One region of the Pantoea sp. YU22 genome, then DNA from elsewhere that is predicted to be linked to it. Evidence: predicted binding sites of a transcription regulator. Region 1 holds the regulator's gene; each other region holds the start of a gene.
The links. Region 1 encodes sigma-54, which starts transcription at its own class of promoters, with help from an activator protein. Its sites were predicted from a motif close to GTTGGCACANNTTTCGCTNT; they were not measured.
Positions count from the first base shown of each region.

Region 2: a site for sigma-54 is predicted at 2,672-2,691, ahead of glnK (P-II family nitrogen regulator). Genes of this name have one in related genera too.
Region 3: a site for sigma-54 is predicted at 2,467-2,486, ahead of glnA (glutamate--ammonia ligase). Genes of this name have one in related genera too.

Region 1 is NZ_RYDU01000002.1:325,808-330,980, forward strand. Features, by position in the region: gene lptA (lipopolysaccharide ABC transporter substrate-binding protein LptA) at 1-361, shown strand, start outside; gene lptB (LPS export ABC transporter ATP-binding protein) at 367-1,092, shown strand; gene rpoN (RNA polymerase factor sigma-54) at 1,140-2,573, shown strand; gene hpf (ribosome hibernation promoting factor) at 2,595-2,882, shown strand; gene ptsN (PTS IIA-like nitrogen regulatory protein PtsN) at 3,039-3,518, shown strand; gene rapZ (RNase adapter RapZ) at 3,573-4,427, shown strand; gene npr (PTS phosphocarrier protein NPr) at 4,424-4,696, shown strand; gene mtgA (monofunctional biosynthetic peptidoglycan transglycosylase) at 4,700-5,173, opposite strand, start outside.
Region 2 is NZ_RYDU01000003.1:214,173-219,345, forward strand. Features, by position in the region: gene EKL29_RS07655 (SmdA family multidrug ABC transporter permease/ATP-binding protein) at 1-724, shown strand, start outside; gene EKL29_RS07660 (SmdB family multidrug efflux ABC transporter permease/ATP-binding protein) at 711-2,486, shown strand; gene glnK (P-II family nitrogen regulator) at 2,744-3,082, shown strand; gene amtB (ammonium transporter AmtB) at 3,116-4,408, shown strand; gene tesB (acyl-CoA thioesterase II) at 4,527-5,173, opposite strand, start outside.
Region 3 is NZ_RYDU01000013.1:111,428-116,600, forward strand. Features, by position in the region: gene yihX (glucose-1-phosphatase) at 1-157, opposite strand, end outside; gene typA (ribosome-dependent GTPase TypA) at 377-2,197, opposite strand; gene glnA (glutamate--ammonia ligase) at 2,633-4,042, shown strand; gene glnL (nitrogen regulation protein NR(II)) at 4,264-5,173, shown strand, end outside.

The DNA.
Region 1 (5,173 bases):
AACGATCAAAATCACCGCCGATAAAGTGGTGGTGACGCGTCCCGGCGGCGACAGCAACAAAACCATCGTCGATGCCTACGGCAATCCTGCCACCTTCTATCAGATGCAGGACAGCGGCAAGCCGGTTCAGGGCCACGCCGCCAAACTGCACTATGAGCTGGCGAAAGATTTCGTTGAGCTGACCGGCAACGCCTACATTGAGCAGCAGGACAGCAATATTAAAGGCGACCGCATCACCTATCTGGTCAAAGAGCAGAAAATGCAGGCCTACAGCCAGGGCCAGAGCAAACGCGTCACCACCGTGCTGGTGCCGTCGCAGCTGCAGGACAAGAACGCTAACAGCCCGAAAAAGAGTAACTGATCGCTATGGCCACATTAATCGCAGAAAACCTGGCGAAGGCCTATAAAGGCCGTCGCGTGGTGGAAGATGTCAGCCTGCAGGTGAAATCCGGCGAGATCGTCGGCCTGCTCGGCCCCAACGGCGCGGGTAAGACCACCACCTTCTATATGGTCGTCGGCATCGTGCCGCGCGACGCTGGCCGCATCGTGATCGACCAGGAAGATATCAGCATTCTGCCGCTGCACGCGCGCGCGCGGCGCGGTATCGGCTATCTGCCGCAGGAAGCGTCGATTTTCCGCCGCCTGAGCGTCTATGACAACCTGATGGCGGTACTGCAAATCCGCGACGATCTTACCGAAGAGCAGCGCCAGGATCGCGCCAACGAGCTGATGGATGAGTTTCATATCGCCCATCTGCGCGACAGCATGGGTCAGGCGCTGTCGGGCGGCGAACGCCGCCGCGTAGAAATTGCCCGCGCGCTGGCCGCTAACCCTAAATTTATCCTGCTTGATGAGCCTTTTGCCGGCGTCGATCCCATCTCGGTTATCGACATCAAAAAGATCATCGAGCACCTGCGCGACAGCGGCCTCGGCGTATTGATCACCGACCACAACGTGCGTGAAACCCTGGCGGTTTGCGAACGCGCTTATATCGTCAGCCAGGGGCGCCTTATCGCTCACGGCACGCCGAACGAAATTCTTGCAGATGAGCAGGTTAAACGGGTTTATTTGGGCGAAGAGTTCAGACTCTGATAAGGTGTCGTTAATACGATGTTTGCTTAGGAAATTCCGTCCTGAATATGAAGCAAGGTTTGCAACTCAGGTTCAGCCAACAGCTGGCAATGACTCCGCAGTTGCAGCAGGCAATCCGGCTGCTGCAGCTCTCTACGCTTGAGCTGCAGCAAGAGCTGCAGCTGGCGCTGGAGAGCAATCCGCTGCTGGAGCAGGCTGAAGTGCATGAAGAGATCGACAGCCGCGACTATCAGGAAGATGAGGTGCTGGACACGCGCGAGGCGCTTGAACAGAAAGAGATGCCGGACGATCTGCCGCTCGACGCCACCTGGGACGAAATGTACACCGCAGGCACGCCTTCCGGCACCGGCACTGACTATCAGGATGACGAGCTGCCGATCTATCAGGGCGAAACGACCCAGTCGCTGCAGGATTACCTGATGTGGCAGGTGGATCTGACCCCTTTCACCGATACCGATCGCGCTATCGCCACCTCGATCGTCGATGCTATCGACGATACCGGATACCTTACCGTTTCGCTTGACGAGATCCTCGACAGCATGGGTAATGACGAACTGGGGCTGGATGAAGTCGAGGCGGTGCTGAAGCGCATTCAGCGCTTCGATCCCGTCGGCGTCGGCGCGCGCGATCTGCGCGACTGCCTGCTGGTGCAGCTTTCTCAGTTTGCGCCGACCACGCCAATGCTGGCCGAAGCGCGCCTGATTGTCAGCAACCACCTCGATCTGCTGGCTAACCACGATTTCCGCAGCCTGATGCGCGTAACCCGTTTCAAAGAAGATGTGCTGAAAGAGGCGATGCTGCTGATCCAGTCGCTGGATCCGCGTCCTGGCCAGTCGGTACAGACCGGCGAGCCGGAATATGTCATTCCCGACGTGCTGGTACGCAAGATCGGCACGCGCTGGACGGTTGAACTGAATGCCGACAGCGTGCCGCGTCTGAAGATCAATCAACACTACGCCGCCATGGGCGGCGCCGCGCGTAACGACAGCGACAGCCAGTTTATCCGCAGCAACCTGCAGGAGGCGCGATGGCTGATTAAAAGCCTGGAAAGCCGCAACGATACGCTGCTGAAAGTAACGCGCTGCATCGTTGAGCAGCAGCAGGCTTTTTTCGAGCAGGGCGAAGAATTTATGCGTCCGATGGTGCTGGCGGATATCGCGCAGGCCGTCGATATGCATGAGTCCACCATTTCGCGCGTGACCACGCAGAAATATCTGCACAGCCCGCGCGGCATCTTTGAACTTAAATATTTTTTCTCCAGCCACGTCAATACCGAAGGCGGCGGCGAAGCCTCCTCAACGGCTATCCGCGCGCTGGTGAAAAAATTAATCTCGGCGGAGAATCCCGCTAAACCCTTGAGTGACAGTAAGCTTACCTCCATGTTATCTGAACAAGGCATCATGGTGGCGCGCCGAACCGTCGCTAAATATCGCGAGTCTTTATCTATCCCGCCCTCCAACCAGCGTAAACAGCTGGTTTGACAGAAATGAGAAGGAAGACCTATGCAGCTAAACCTCACTGGGCAAAATGTTGAAATCACCGAAGCGCTGCGTGAATTCATCAGCAACAAATTTGCCAAACTGGAACACTATTTCGATCGTATCAATCAGGTTTATATTGTTCTGAAAGTGGAAAAGGTCACCCAGGTTGCGGAAGCGACCTTGCATGTCAACGGCGGCGAGCTGCACGCCACGGCGGAAGCGGAAGATATGTATGCGGCGCTTGACGGGCTGGTCGATAAACTCGCCCGTCAGCTAACCCGGCATAAAGACAAACTGAAAAAACACTAACCTTCACGCTTGCAGAGCGCGCGCCGCGCGCTCAGGGCGGTCTGGATGGGGCGGATTTACCGCCCCGTTTTGCCATCTGTGCAAGCGCCACGGGATACCGCGCGGTCGTTAAGCGCGGCAGGCCCGCGGCTCTGTGAACTCGCAAGTGAAACGACAATGAACAACGATCTGACACTGGAACTGAGCACCGTGCTGACGCCGGACTGTACGCGCAACGGCGTACACTGCCAGAGTAAAAAGCGCGCGCTGGAAATTATCAGCGAACTGGCAGCGAAGCAGCTTAATCTGCCGCATCAAACGCTGTTTGAAGCGATCCTGACCCGTGAGCGCATGGGCAGTACCGGTATCGGCAACGGTATCGCTATTCCGCACGGCAAGCTGGAAGAGGACACGCTGCGCGCCGTAGGCGTCTTTATCAGCCTTGACCAGCCTATCGCATTCGACGCGGTGGACAACCAGCCGGTTGATCTGCTGTTTGCGCTGCTGGTGCCCGCGGACCAGTGCAAAACCCACCTGCACACCCTGTCTCTGGTCGCGAAACGTCTGGCGGACAAGACCGTGTGTCGCCGCCTGCGCGCGGCACAAAGCGATGAAGAACTCTACGCCATTATTACAGAAGCTCCAGAGGAGCAGTAACGCGCGCTGCGCTTTTACCGGCGTGCGTGCCGGTTTAAAACGGGAGAGAAGGTCATGGTGCTGATGATCGTTAGCGGTCGGTCAGGCTCAGGAAAATCGGTGGCGCTACGCGCGCTTGAAGATATGGGTTTCTACTGCGTCGATAACCTGCCCGTGGTGCTGTTGCCCGAGCTGGCGAACTCGCTGGTGGAGCGTAATATTTCGGCTGCCGTCAGCATCGACGTGCGCAACATGCCGGAGTCGCCGGAAATTTTTGAAAATGCGCTGAACAATCTGCCGGACGCCTTTTCACCGCAGCTGCTGTTTCTGGACGCCGATCGCAATACGCTGATCCGCCGCTACAGCGACACGCGCCGCCTGCATCCGCTCTCCAGTAAAAACCTGTCGCTGGAAAGCGCTATCGACGAAGAGAACGATCTGCTGGAGCCGCTGCGCTCACGGGCCGATTTGATTATCGATACGTCTGAGATGTCGGTTCACGAGCTGGCGGAGATGCTGCGCACGCGGCTGCTGGGCAAGCGCGAACGCGAGCTGACGATGGTGTTTGAATCATTTGGCTTCAAGCATGGCATCCCTATCGATGCCGACTACGTTTTCGACGTGCGCTTTCTGCCTAACCCGCACTGGGATCCCAAGCTGCGCCCAATGACCGGCCTCGATCGCCCCGTAGCGGCGTTTCTCGATCGCCATACCGAAGTGCACAACTTTATCTACCAGACGCGCAGCTACCTCGAGCTGTGGCTGCCGATGCTGGAAACCAACAACCGCAGCTATCTCACCGTCGCTATCGGTTGTACGGGCGGTAAACACCGTTCGGTTTATATCGCTGAGCAGCTGGCGGACTACTTCCGCTCACGCGGCAAAAACGTACAGTCTCGCCATCGCACGCTGGAAAAACGCAAATCATGACCGTCAAACAAACTGTAGAAATTAAAAATAAGCTGGGCATGCATGCGCGTCCGGCCATGAAGCTGTTTGAACTGGTGCAGAGCTTTAACGCTGAGGTTCTGCTGCGTAATGAGGCCGGGACCGAGGCGGAGGCCAGCAGCGTTATCGCGCTGCTGATGCTCGATTCGGCAAAAGGCGGGCATATTGAAATCGAAGCCAGCGGCCCGGAAGAACAGCAGGCGCTGGCTGCCGTTATTGAGCTTTTCGAGGCTGGCTTCGACGAAGACTAATCGCTAGTTAAGATGATTACGCAGCAGGAAGCCTTCACCGCCCAGCTGGCGCATCTGGCGCATAATCCACTGCTGACGCTGGCGTATGTAGCCTGAGGGCGCATCGGCGCGAAACCGGATGGGATTAGGCAGCACGGCCGCCAGCAGCGCGGCTTCTGCTATCGTCAGGCGGCTGGCCGGTTTATGAAAATAACGCTGCGCCGCCGCTTCTACGCCAAAGGTTCCCTGACCAAATTCGGCAATATTAAGGTAGACCGTCAGAATGCGCCGTTTGGTCCAGACGGTTTCAATGCCGACCGTTAATCCCGCTTCCAGCCCCTTTCGCACCCAGCTGCGTCCATCCCAGAGAAAAAGATTCTTTGCCGTTTGCTGCGACAGCGTCGAAGCGCCGCGCATGCGCTCGCTTTCGCTGCCCAGCGCCGTTTCAATCGCATTGACGTCAAAGCCCCAGTGCTCTGGGAATTTCTGGTCTTCCGA
Region 2 (5,173 bases), on a different contig from region 1:
GCTGCGCAACCTCAGCTTTGAGCTGAAACCTGGCCAGATGCTCGGCCTGTGCGGCCCGACCGGCAGCGGAAAAAGCACGCTGCTCAGCCTGCTGCAACGCCATTTCGATATTGAACAGGGTGAGATCCGCTATCACAACATTCCGCTGACGCAGCTGCGCATCGACAGCTGGCGCAGCCGCCTGGCGGTGGTCAGCCAGACGCCGTTCCTCTTCTCTGACAGCGTGGCGAACAATATCGCGCTGGGCAGGCCCGACGCCAGTCAGGAAGAGATCGAGCGCGCAGCGCAACTGGCCTGCGTGCACGAGGATATTTTGCGTCTGCCGCAGGGGTATGACACTGAAGTGGGCGAGCGCGGCGTAATGCTTTCCGGCGGCCAGAAGCAGCGTATCTCTATTGCGCGCGCGCTGTTGCTCGACGCGGAGATCCTGATCCTCGACGATGCCCTGTCGGCGGTCGATGGCCGCACCGAACATGACATCCTGCATAACCTGCGCCGCTGGGGGCAGGGCCGCACCCTGATCATCAGCGCGCATCGTCTGTCGGCGCTGGCGGAGGCGAGCGAAATTCTGGTGCTGCAACAGGGCGTGGTCGCCCAGCGCGGGGATCACGATGCGCTGGCGGCGCAGCCGGGATGGTATCGCGATATGTATCGCTATCAGCAGCTTGAGGCGGCGCTGGATGAGGATGAATCAGCAAAAGGAGCGCCCGATGGCGAAGTCTAAACGCTTATGGCCGACGCTGAAGCGGCTGCTCGCCTATGGCAAACCATGGCGCCGGTCGCTAGGCCTCGCGGTCGGCATGCTCTGGATCGCCGCCGCGGCCGAGGTGACCGGACCTGTGCTGGTCAGCTATTTTATCGACAACCTGGTGGCGAAACACCGGATGCCCTGGGGCATCGTCGCCGGGCTGGTGGTGAGCTTTATTTTGCTGCAGCTGCTGGCGGCGGGACTGCACTATTTTCAGGCTTTGCTGTTTAACCGCGCGGCGATCGGCGTGGTGCAGCGGCTGCGCAGCGACGTTATGGACGCGGCGCTGCGTCAGCCGCTCAGCGCCTTCGATACCCAGCCGGTCGGGCAGATTATTTCACGCGTTACCAACGACACCGAGGTGATTAAAGATCTCTACGTCACGGTGGTGGCGACAGTGTTGCGCGGCGCGGCGCTGATCGGCGCGATGATGGTGGCGATGTTCAGCCTTGACTGGCGCATGGCGCTGGTGGCGATGGTGATCTTTCCGCTGGTGCTGACGGTGATGTTGATTTATCAGCGCTACAGCACGCCGATTGCGCGCCGCGTACGCAGCTATCTGGCGGATATCAACAACGGTTTTAACGAAGTGATCAACGGCATGAGCGTGATCCAGCAGTTTCGTCAGCAGGCGCGCTTCGGCGAGCGTATGAACGAAGCCAGTCGTTCGCACTATCTGGCGCGTATGCAGACGCTGCGGCTGGACGGTTTTCTGCTGCGCCCGCTGCTTAGCCTCTTTTCCGCGCTGATCCTTTGCGGTCTGCTGATGCTGTTCAGCTTCTCCTCGCCGGGCATATTTGAGGTCGGTGTGCTCTATGCCTTTATCACCTACCTTGGTCGTCTCAACGAACCGCTGATCGAACTGACGACGCAACAGTCGATGCTGCAGCAGGCGGTGGTGTCGGGCGAACGCATTTTCGAGCTGATGGACGCGACGCAGCAGCATTACGGCGATGACGATCGCCCGCTGAGTTCAGGACGTATCTCGCTGCGTCACCTGAGCTTCGCCTATCGCGGCGATCGTGACGTGCTGAGCGATATCAATCTTGACGTGCCAGCGCGCAGTTTCGTCGCGCTGGTAGGGCATACCGGCAGCGGAAAAAGCACCCTCGCCAGCCTTTTAATGGGCTATTACCCGGCGACACGCGGCGAAATAAGGCTGGACGATCGTCCCGTCAGCCAGCTCAGCCATCGGACTCTGCGTCGCGGCATTGCCATGGTGCAGCAGGATCCTGTGGTGCTGGCGGACAGTTTGCTGGCTAACGTGCGCCTCGGCCGCGATATCAGTGAAGAGGCGGTCTGGCAGGTACTGGAACAGGTGCAGCTCGCCTCGCTGGCGCGCGATATGCCTGACGGCATTCATACGCGTTTAGGCGAGCAGGGGAACAATCTGTCGGTGGGACAGAAGCAACTGCTGGCGCTGGCGCGCGTGCTGGTAGAGATGCCGCAGATCCTCATCCTCGACGAGGCGACCGCCAATATCGACTCCGGCACCGAACAGGCGATTCAGCAGACCCTGCGCGCGTTGCGTCAGCACACCACGCTGGTGGTCATCGCCCATCGTCTGTCGACCATTACCGAGGCCGATACCATTCTGGTGCTGCATCGCGGTCAGGTGGTGGAGCAGGGCGATCACGTCGGGCTGCTGGCGCGTCAGGGGCGATACTGGCAAATGTATCAGCTGCAGCAGGCGGGCGATGAACTGGTGTCGGGCACAGCCGTCGCCTCCGTCGAGTAAATTGCACCTTTTTTGCGCGCATTTATCAGAATGTTCCGTATCGCTGCACTTCTTTGAGGCCCGAAGCACCAAAGAAGTGCAGCCCTGTCGTTATCTCGTTTCGCTTTTCTCTCCCGGTCCTTTTTTCCTGCCACGTTAAGCCATACTGCGCTGCATTCAGGGCGCACCGCGCACGCTTTTTCATTCCTGGCACAGCCTTTGCTTCTGTCTCTGCACGTCTGAGGCGACTCACTTGTCTACTACCCGGAGGGGATGTAATGAAGCTGGTTACCGTAGTCATCAAACCATTCAAACTGGAGGATGTGCGCGAAGCGCTCTCCTCTATCGGCATTCAGGGGCTGACCGTTTCTGAGGTTAAAGGATTTGGCCGTCAGAAAGGCCATGCAGAGCTCTATCGCGGCGCTGAATACAGCGTGAACTTTCTGCCCAAGGTCAAGATTGATGTCGCTATTGCCGACGACCAGCTCGACGAAGTGGTGGATGTGATCAGCAAGGCGGCTTACACCGGCAAGATCGGTGACGGCAAAATTTTTGTCGCTGAGCTTCAGCGCGTTATTCGTATTCGCACCGGTGAAACCGACGAAGCAGCGCTCTGATTTCGGCTACGTAATCTGATGGGATGGAAAAAAATGAATAAAGCACTGACCTTGTTGGGCCTCATCAGCCTGGCCCTGTTACCCTCGCTGGCGATGGCTGCGCCCGCGCCGGCGGTTGCGGATAAGGCCGACAACGCATTTATGATGATTTGCACCGCACTGGTGCTGTTTATGACGGTTCCAGGGATCGCACTCTTTTACGGCGGCCTGATCCGCGGCAAAAACGTTCTCTCTATGCTGACGCAGGTCGCGGTGACCTTTGCGTTAGTCTGCGTGCTGTGGATTGTGTATGGCTATTCGCTGGCGTTCAGCGAAGGCAACGCCTTTTTCGGCAGCTTCCAGTGGGCGATGCTGAAAAACATCGAGCTGAAGGCGGTGATGGGCACCTTCTATCAGTATATCCACGTCGCATTCCAGGCGTCGTTCGCCTGTATTACCGTGGGGCTGATCGTCGGCGCTATCGCCGAGCGTATTCGCTTCTCCGCCGTGCTGATTTTTGTCGGCGTCTGGGTCACTCTGGCTTATCTGCCGATTGCGCATATGGTCTGGGCGGGCGGTTTCCTGGCGCAGGATGGCGCGCTGGACTTCGCAGGCGGTACGGTCGTGCATATTAACGCCGCTATTGCCGGACTGGTGGGCGCCTATCTGGTAGGCAAGCGCGCGGGCTTCGGCAAAGAGGCGTTTAAACCGCATAACCTGCCGATGGTCTTCACCGGTACGGCGATCCTTTACGTGGGCTGGTTTGGCTTTAACGCCGGTTCGGCCTCTGCCGCTAACGAGATCGCCGCGCTGGCTTTTCTGAACACCGTAGTAGCGACCGCAGGCGCGGTGCTCTCCTGGACCTTCGGCGAGTGGGCCGTACGCGGCAAACCGTCGCTGCTGGGCGCCTGTTCAGGTTTTATCGCCGGTCTGGTCGCCATTACCCCAGCCTGTGGCTATGTAGGCGTCGGCGGGGCGTTGATTATCGGCCTGGTGGGCGGTCTGGCTGGGCTGTGGGGCGTAACCTCGCTGAAGAAAATGCTGCGCGTGGACGATCCCTGTGACGTCTTCGGCGTGCACGGCGTGTGCGGCATTATTGGCTGTATTCTGACCGGCGTATTCACCTCCTCTTCGCTGGGCGGCGTCGGTTATGCGGAAGGGGTCACCATGGGACATCAGGTATGGGTGCAGCTCTACAGCGTCGCCATTACTATCGTCTGGTCTGCGGTGGTCGCCTTTATCGGCTTTAAGCTGGCAGATATGATCGTGGGTCTGCGCGTGCCGGAAGAGCAGGAGCGCGAAGGTCTCGATGTGAACAGCCACGGCGAGAACGCTTACAACCAGTAAGCCGGGGCAAAGAAGAGCAGTGCACAACCTACTATAACGCGACAAGGGGCGACTATTCGCCCCTTATTTTTTGCCCGTCGCCGGGCCAGCCCGCTGCGTTTTTCAGCGCCCGGATAAGTTATTCGCTGCGCTGGCGCATCACCCCTTCCTGCACGGTGGAGGCGACCAGCACCCCCTGTTGGTTATAGAACTCGCCGCGCACAAAACCGCGTGCGCCGGAGGCGGAGGTGCTTACCACGCTGTAGAGTAGCCAGTCGCTGAAGTTAAACGGGCGGTGAAACCACATCGAGTGATCGATAGTGGCGACCTGCATATCTGGCTCAAGGAAGCCCTTGCCGTGCGGCTGAAGCGCCACCGGCAGGAAATTTAAATCGGAGGCGTAGCCCAGCAGATACTGATGGATGCGCAGATCGCCAGGCAAGCCGCCGTTGGCGCGGATCCAGACCTGGCGCACCGGCTCGTCGACGCGGCCTTTGAGCGGATTGTGAATCTGTACCGGGCGTATCTCCAGCGGTCGCTCGGCGATGAATTTTTCACGCACCTTTTCCGGCAGCAGATGCGCCATCTTTTGCGCCAGATCCTGTTCCGATGCCAGCGTTTCGGGGCCGGGCACCGCAGGCATCTCATTCTGATGCTCGAAACCGCTCTCCGGCGCCTGGAAAGAGGCGGTCATATAGAATATAGGCTGGCCGTTCTGAATCGCACTGACGCGCCGCGCGCTGAAGCTTTTGCCGTCGCGCAGCGTTTCCACATCGTAAATAATGC
Region 3 (5,173 bases), on a different contig from region 1:
TAATTTCACCGCGCTCGTGCTGCTCAAATGCCTCATCCATATGGAAGCGGCTTTGCAACAGCGCCAGCGGTACGCGGCCAAGGTCACTCCAGACGCCCAGCACACGGTTAAAATCGATATCAACAATCACATTGCCTAAATCAAAAATGTACAACATGTCGTTACTCCTCTGATTCCCTGGATCATTCACTCTAGCGGCAAAAACAGGGACTGAACAGGTAACAGGCAGGAGAAAAGTCCGTTATGGAAGCTGGCGCATGCGGGCTTAACGCGCGCAGGGTACGGGCTGGGCTATGCAACAGGGTAAACAGTATCAGAATGGGGGCAGGAATAAAAAAGCCCCGGTAAACGGGGCTTTTTATCAAGGCGAAACGTCTTACTCTTTCGGACCGCGAGACGCGCGTTTGCGGTCGTTCTCGGTCAGATGACGTTTACGGATACGGACCGACTGCGGCGTCACTTCTACCAGCTCGTCGTCATCGATGAATTCGATGGCCTGCTCAAGGGTCATCTTCACCGGCGGCACCAGCGTAGTCGCTTCATCCGTACCGGAAGCACGCATGTTGGTCAGCTTCTTACCGGTCAGGCAGTTAACGGTCAGGTCGTTAGAACGGCTGTGAATACCGATGATCTGGCCTTCATAGACTTCTGCGCCGTGACCCAGGAACAGCTTGCCGCGATCCTGCAGACCGAACAGGGCGAAGGCTACCGCTTTACCCTGACCGTTAGAGATCAGCACGCCGTTCTGACGCTGGCCCACTTCGCCCGGACGAATGTCGTCGTAGTGGCTGAAGGTGGAGTAAAGCAGACCGGTACCTGAAGTCATGGTCATGAATTCGTTACGGAAGCCGATGAGACCACGGCTCGGGATAACGTAGTCAAGACGCACGCGACCTTTACCATCCGGATCCATGTTTTTCAGATCGCCTTTACGCTCGCCCATGGCTTGCATAACCGCGCCCTGATTGTTCTCTTCGATATCCAGCGTAACGTTCTCGAACGGCTCTTGTTTACGGCCGTCGATTTCACGGAAGATAACTTTCGGACGGGATACCGCCAGCTCGAAGCCTTCGCGACGCATGTTTTCGATCAGCACCGACAGGTGCAGTTCGCCACGGCCGGATACGCGGAACGCGTCCGCATCTTCAGTCTCTTCAACGCGCAGCGCAACGTTGTGCACCAGCTCTTTGTTCAGGCGCTCAAGGATCTGACGCGAGGTCACATACTTGCCTTCCTGACCGCAGAACGGCGAGGTGTTGACGTTGAAGAACATGGTTACGGTCGGCTCATCGACGCTCAGCGCCGGCAGCGCCTCTACATTCTGCGGATCGCAGATAGTATCGGAGATGTTCAGCTCGCCCAGACCAGTGATCGCCACGATATCGCCCGCTTCCGCCAGGTCAGTATCGATACGCTCCAGGCCGAGGTGACCCAGCACTTTGCCAACTTTACCGTTGCGCGTTTTGCCTTCGCTGTCGACAACAGTAACCTGCTGGTTCGGCTTGATTTTACCGCGCTTGATGCGGCCGATGCCGATCACGCCCAGGTAGTTGTTGTAGTCCAGCTGCGAAATCTGCATCTGCAGCGGCGCGTCAACTTCAACCTGCGGCGGAGAAACGTGCTCAACGATCGCCTGATAAAGCGGGGTCATATCTTCAGCCATGTCGGTGTGATCCAGACCGGCGATGCCCTGCAGCGCAGACGCGTAAATAATCGGGAAATCAAGCTGCTCGTCGGTTGCGTCCAGGTTGACGAACAGGTCAAACACCTGGTCAACAACCCAGTCAGGACGCGCGCCCGGACGGTCAATCTTGTTGATGACAACGATCGGCTTCAAACCATGGGCAAAGGCTTTTTTGGTCACGAAGCGGGTTTGCGGCATAGGGCCATCCATCGCATCGACAACCAACAGCACCGAATCCACCATGGACATGACGCGCTCTACCTCACCGCCAAAGTCGGCGTGTCCTGGGGTATCAACGATGTTGATACGGTAGTCATTCCATTTGATGGCGGTGTTTTTAGCGAGGATGGTAATCCCACGCTCTTTCTCCAAATCGTTGGAGTCCATCACACGCTCAGTCGCTTCGGTACGCGCGTCAAAGGTACCGGACTGTTGCAGCAGTTTATCAACCAGGGTGGTCTTACCATGGTCTACGTGCGCGATGATGGCGATGTTACGCAAATTTTCGATCACAACTTTGCCTCAGGCATTAGAAATAGCGCGCTATTGTACACGGATTAAGCGGGATACTGAACACGATCACACTTCTCACCTGAAGTTTATTGCACTGACGGAAATTTGCGCTGGCTGCGGTGCACTTAATGCACTAAGTTGGAGTAATGCACCATATTGGTGCTTAAATTTGCCGGCAAAGCACGCTTTTGGTGCAAAAAAGTCAGACTGGTGCATCTCCCCGGCAACAAAAGAGTGCGCACAGGCCCAATTTAGTCGCTTTGAAAAAAGTTGGCATAAAATTCGCTTTATCTTTTTTAAGCGAAAACAGCAGTTGCACGACAGTTGCAGAGCTTGCCGAGATCGGTTGGTTGGGAATGGCGGTCAGACACACTGGAATTCAGACGACGCAGCCACTCACCACGATGATAATGACCCTTTCCAGGAGAGTTGAGTATGTCCGCTGAACACGTTCTCTCGATGATGAACGAGCACGAAGTTAAGTTTGTTGACCTGCGTTTTACCGATACCAAAGGTAAAGAACAGCACGTTACTATCCCTGCTCACCAGGTTAACGCTGACTTTTTCGAAGAAGGCAAAATGTTTGATGGCTCCTCTATCGGCGGCTGGAAAGGCATTAACGAATCAGACATGGTGCTGATGCCGGACGCAACGACTGCGGTACTGGACCCGTTCTTCGAAGACCCGACGCTGATCATCCGTTGTGACATCCTCGAGCCAGGCACAATGCAGGGCTACGATCGCGACCCGCGCTCCATCGCCAAACGCGCTGAAGAGTATCTGCGCTCTTCCGGCATCGCCGACACCGTACTCTTTGGACCGGAGCCGGAATTCTTCCTGTTCGACGATATTCGTTTCGGCTCTTCTACCTCCGGCTCGCATGTCGCTATCGATGATATCGAAGCGGCCTGGAACACCGGCAAAGAGTACGAAGGCGGCAACAAAGGCCACCGTCCTGGTCTGAAAGGCGGCTACTTCCCGGTTCCGCCGGTCGACTCTTCGCAGGACATCCGCTCCGCCATGTGTCTGACCATGGAACAGATGGGCCTGGTTGTTGAAGCGCACCACCACGAAGTAGCGACCGCAGGTCAGAACGAAGTGGCGACCCGCTTCAACACCATGACCAAAAAAGCGGACGAAATTCAGATCTACAAATATGTCGTGCATAACGTCGCGCACGCCTACGGTAAAACCGCGACCTTTATGCCGAAGCCGATGTTCGGCGATAACGGTTCTGGCATGCACTGCCATATGTCGCTCTCTAAAGGCGGCGTAAACCTGTTCGCAGGCGACAAATACGGCGGCCTGTCTGAAACCGCGCTGTTCTACATCGGCGGTATCATTAAGCACGCAAAAGCGATCAACGCCCTGGCGAACCCGACCACCAACTCCTATAAGCGTCTGGTACCTGGCTACGAAGCGCCGGTTATGCTGGCTTACTCTGCCCGTAACCGCTCCGCCTCTATCCGTATCCCGGTTGTTGCCAGCCCGAAAGCGCGTCGTATCGAAGCACGCTTCCCGGATCCGGCCGCTAACCCGTACCTGGCGTTCACCGCGCTGCTGATGGCTGGCCTGGACGGCGTGATCAATAAGATCCACCCGGGCGATGCGATGGATAAAAACCTGTACGATCTGCCGCCGGAAGAAGAGGCGGAGATTCCAAAAGTTGCAGGTTCGCTGGAAGAAGCGCTGAACGCGCTGAACGAAGATCGCGAGTTCCTGACCCGCGGCGGCGTATTCACTGACGATGCCATCGATGCCTATATCGAACTGCGTAAAGTTGAGAACGATCGCGTTCGCATGACGCCGCACCCGGTTGAGTTCGAACTGTACTACAGCGTTTAATCTTTATTCTGCACAGGTCGCGTTGCCGCTCCAGGTGGCAACAGGAAAGATCCCGAGGCTGCTAACGCAGCGGCGACGCGCAAGGCGCAGAAGATTTTTGTTGCCGTGGAAACTTTAGCCCATCTCCGGATGGGCTTTTTTCGCCGCGAAATCATCGTTCAGCCGTCTGGAAACAGGCGCGGAAGAGTATAATGCACTGAATTAGTGCAGAGGAACGCTGTATGGCAACTGGCTCCCTGCCCGACGCGGGGCAAATTCTCAACTCTTTGATAAACAGTATCCTGCTGGTGGACGACGAACTGGTCATTCACTATGCCAATCCGGCGGCGCAGCAGTTACTGGCGCAAAGCTCACGCAAACTGTTCGGCACGCCGTTGCCCGACCTGACGGGTTACTTTTCGCTGAATATCGAGGTAATGCGCGAGAATCTGGAGGCTGGCCAGGGTTTTACCGACAGCGAAGTGACTTTGGTGGTCGATGGCCGCGCGCATGTAATGGCGCTGACGGCGCAACGGCTGCCGGACAGCTTTATTCTGCTGGAGATGGCGCCGATGGATAACCAGCGCCGTCTCAGCCAGGAGCAGCTTCAGCATGCGCAGCAGGTCGCGGCGCGCGATTTGGTGCGTGGACTCGCGCATGAAATTAAAAATCCGCTCGGCGGACTACGCGGCGCGGCGCAGCTGTTATCTCGTGCCCTGCCCGATCCGTCGCTAAACGAATACACCAAAGTCATTATCGAGCAGGCGGACCGCCTGCGTAACCTGGTCGATCGACTGCTCGGCCCGCAGCAGCCTGGCATGCATATTACGCAGAGCATTCATCAGGTAGCGGAGCGCGTAGTAAATCTGGTGTCGATGGAGCTGCCGGAAAATGTCGCGCTGGTGCGCGATTACGATCCCAGCCTGCCGGAGCTGCCACACGATCCCGATCAGATTGAGCAGGTGTTGCTGAATGTGGTGCGCAACGCGCTGCAGGCGCTGGGCAAAGATGGCGGCACTATTATTTTGCGCACCCGCACCGCCTTTCAGCTCACGCTGCACGGCACGCGCTACCGGCTGGCGGCGCGCATCGACGTTGAGGATGACGGCCCGGGTATTCCGGCCCAGCTACAGGATACGCTGTTCTACCCAA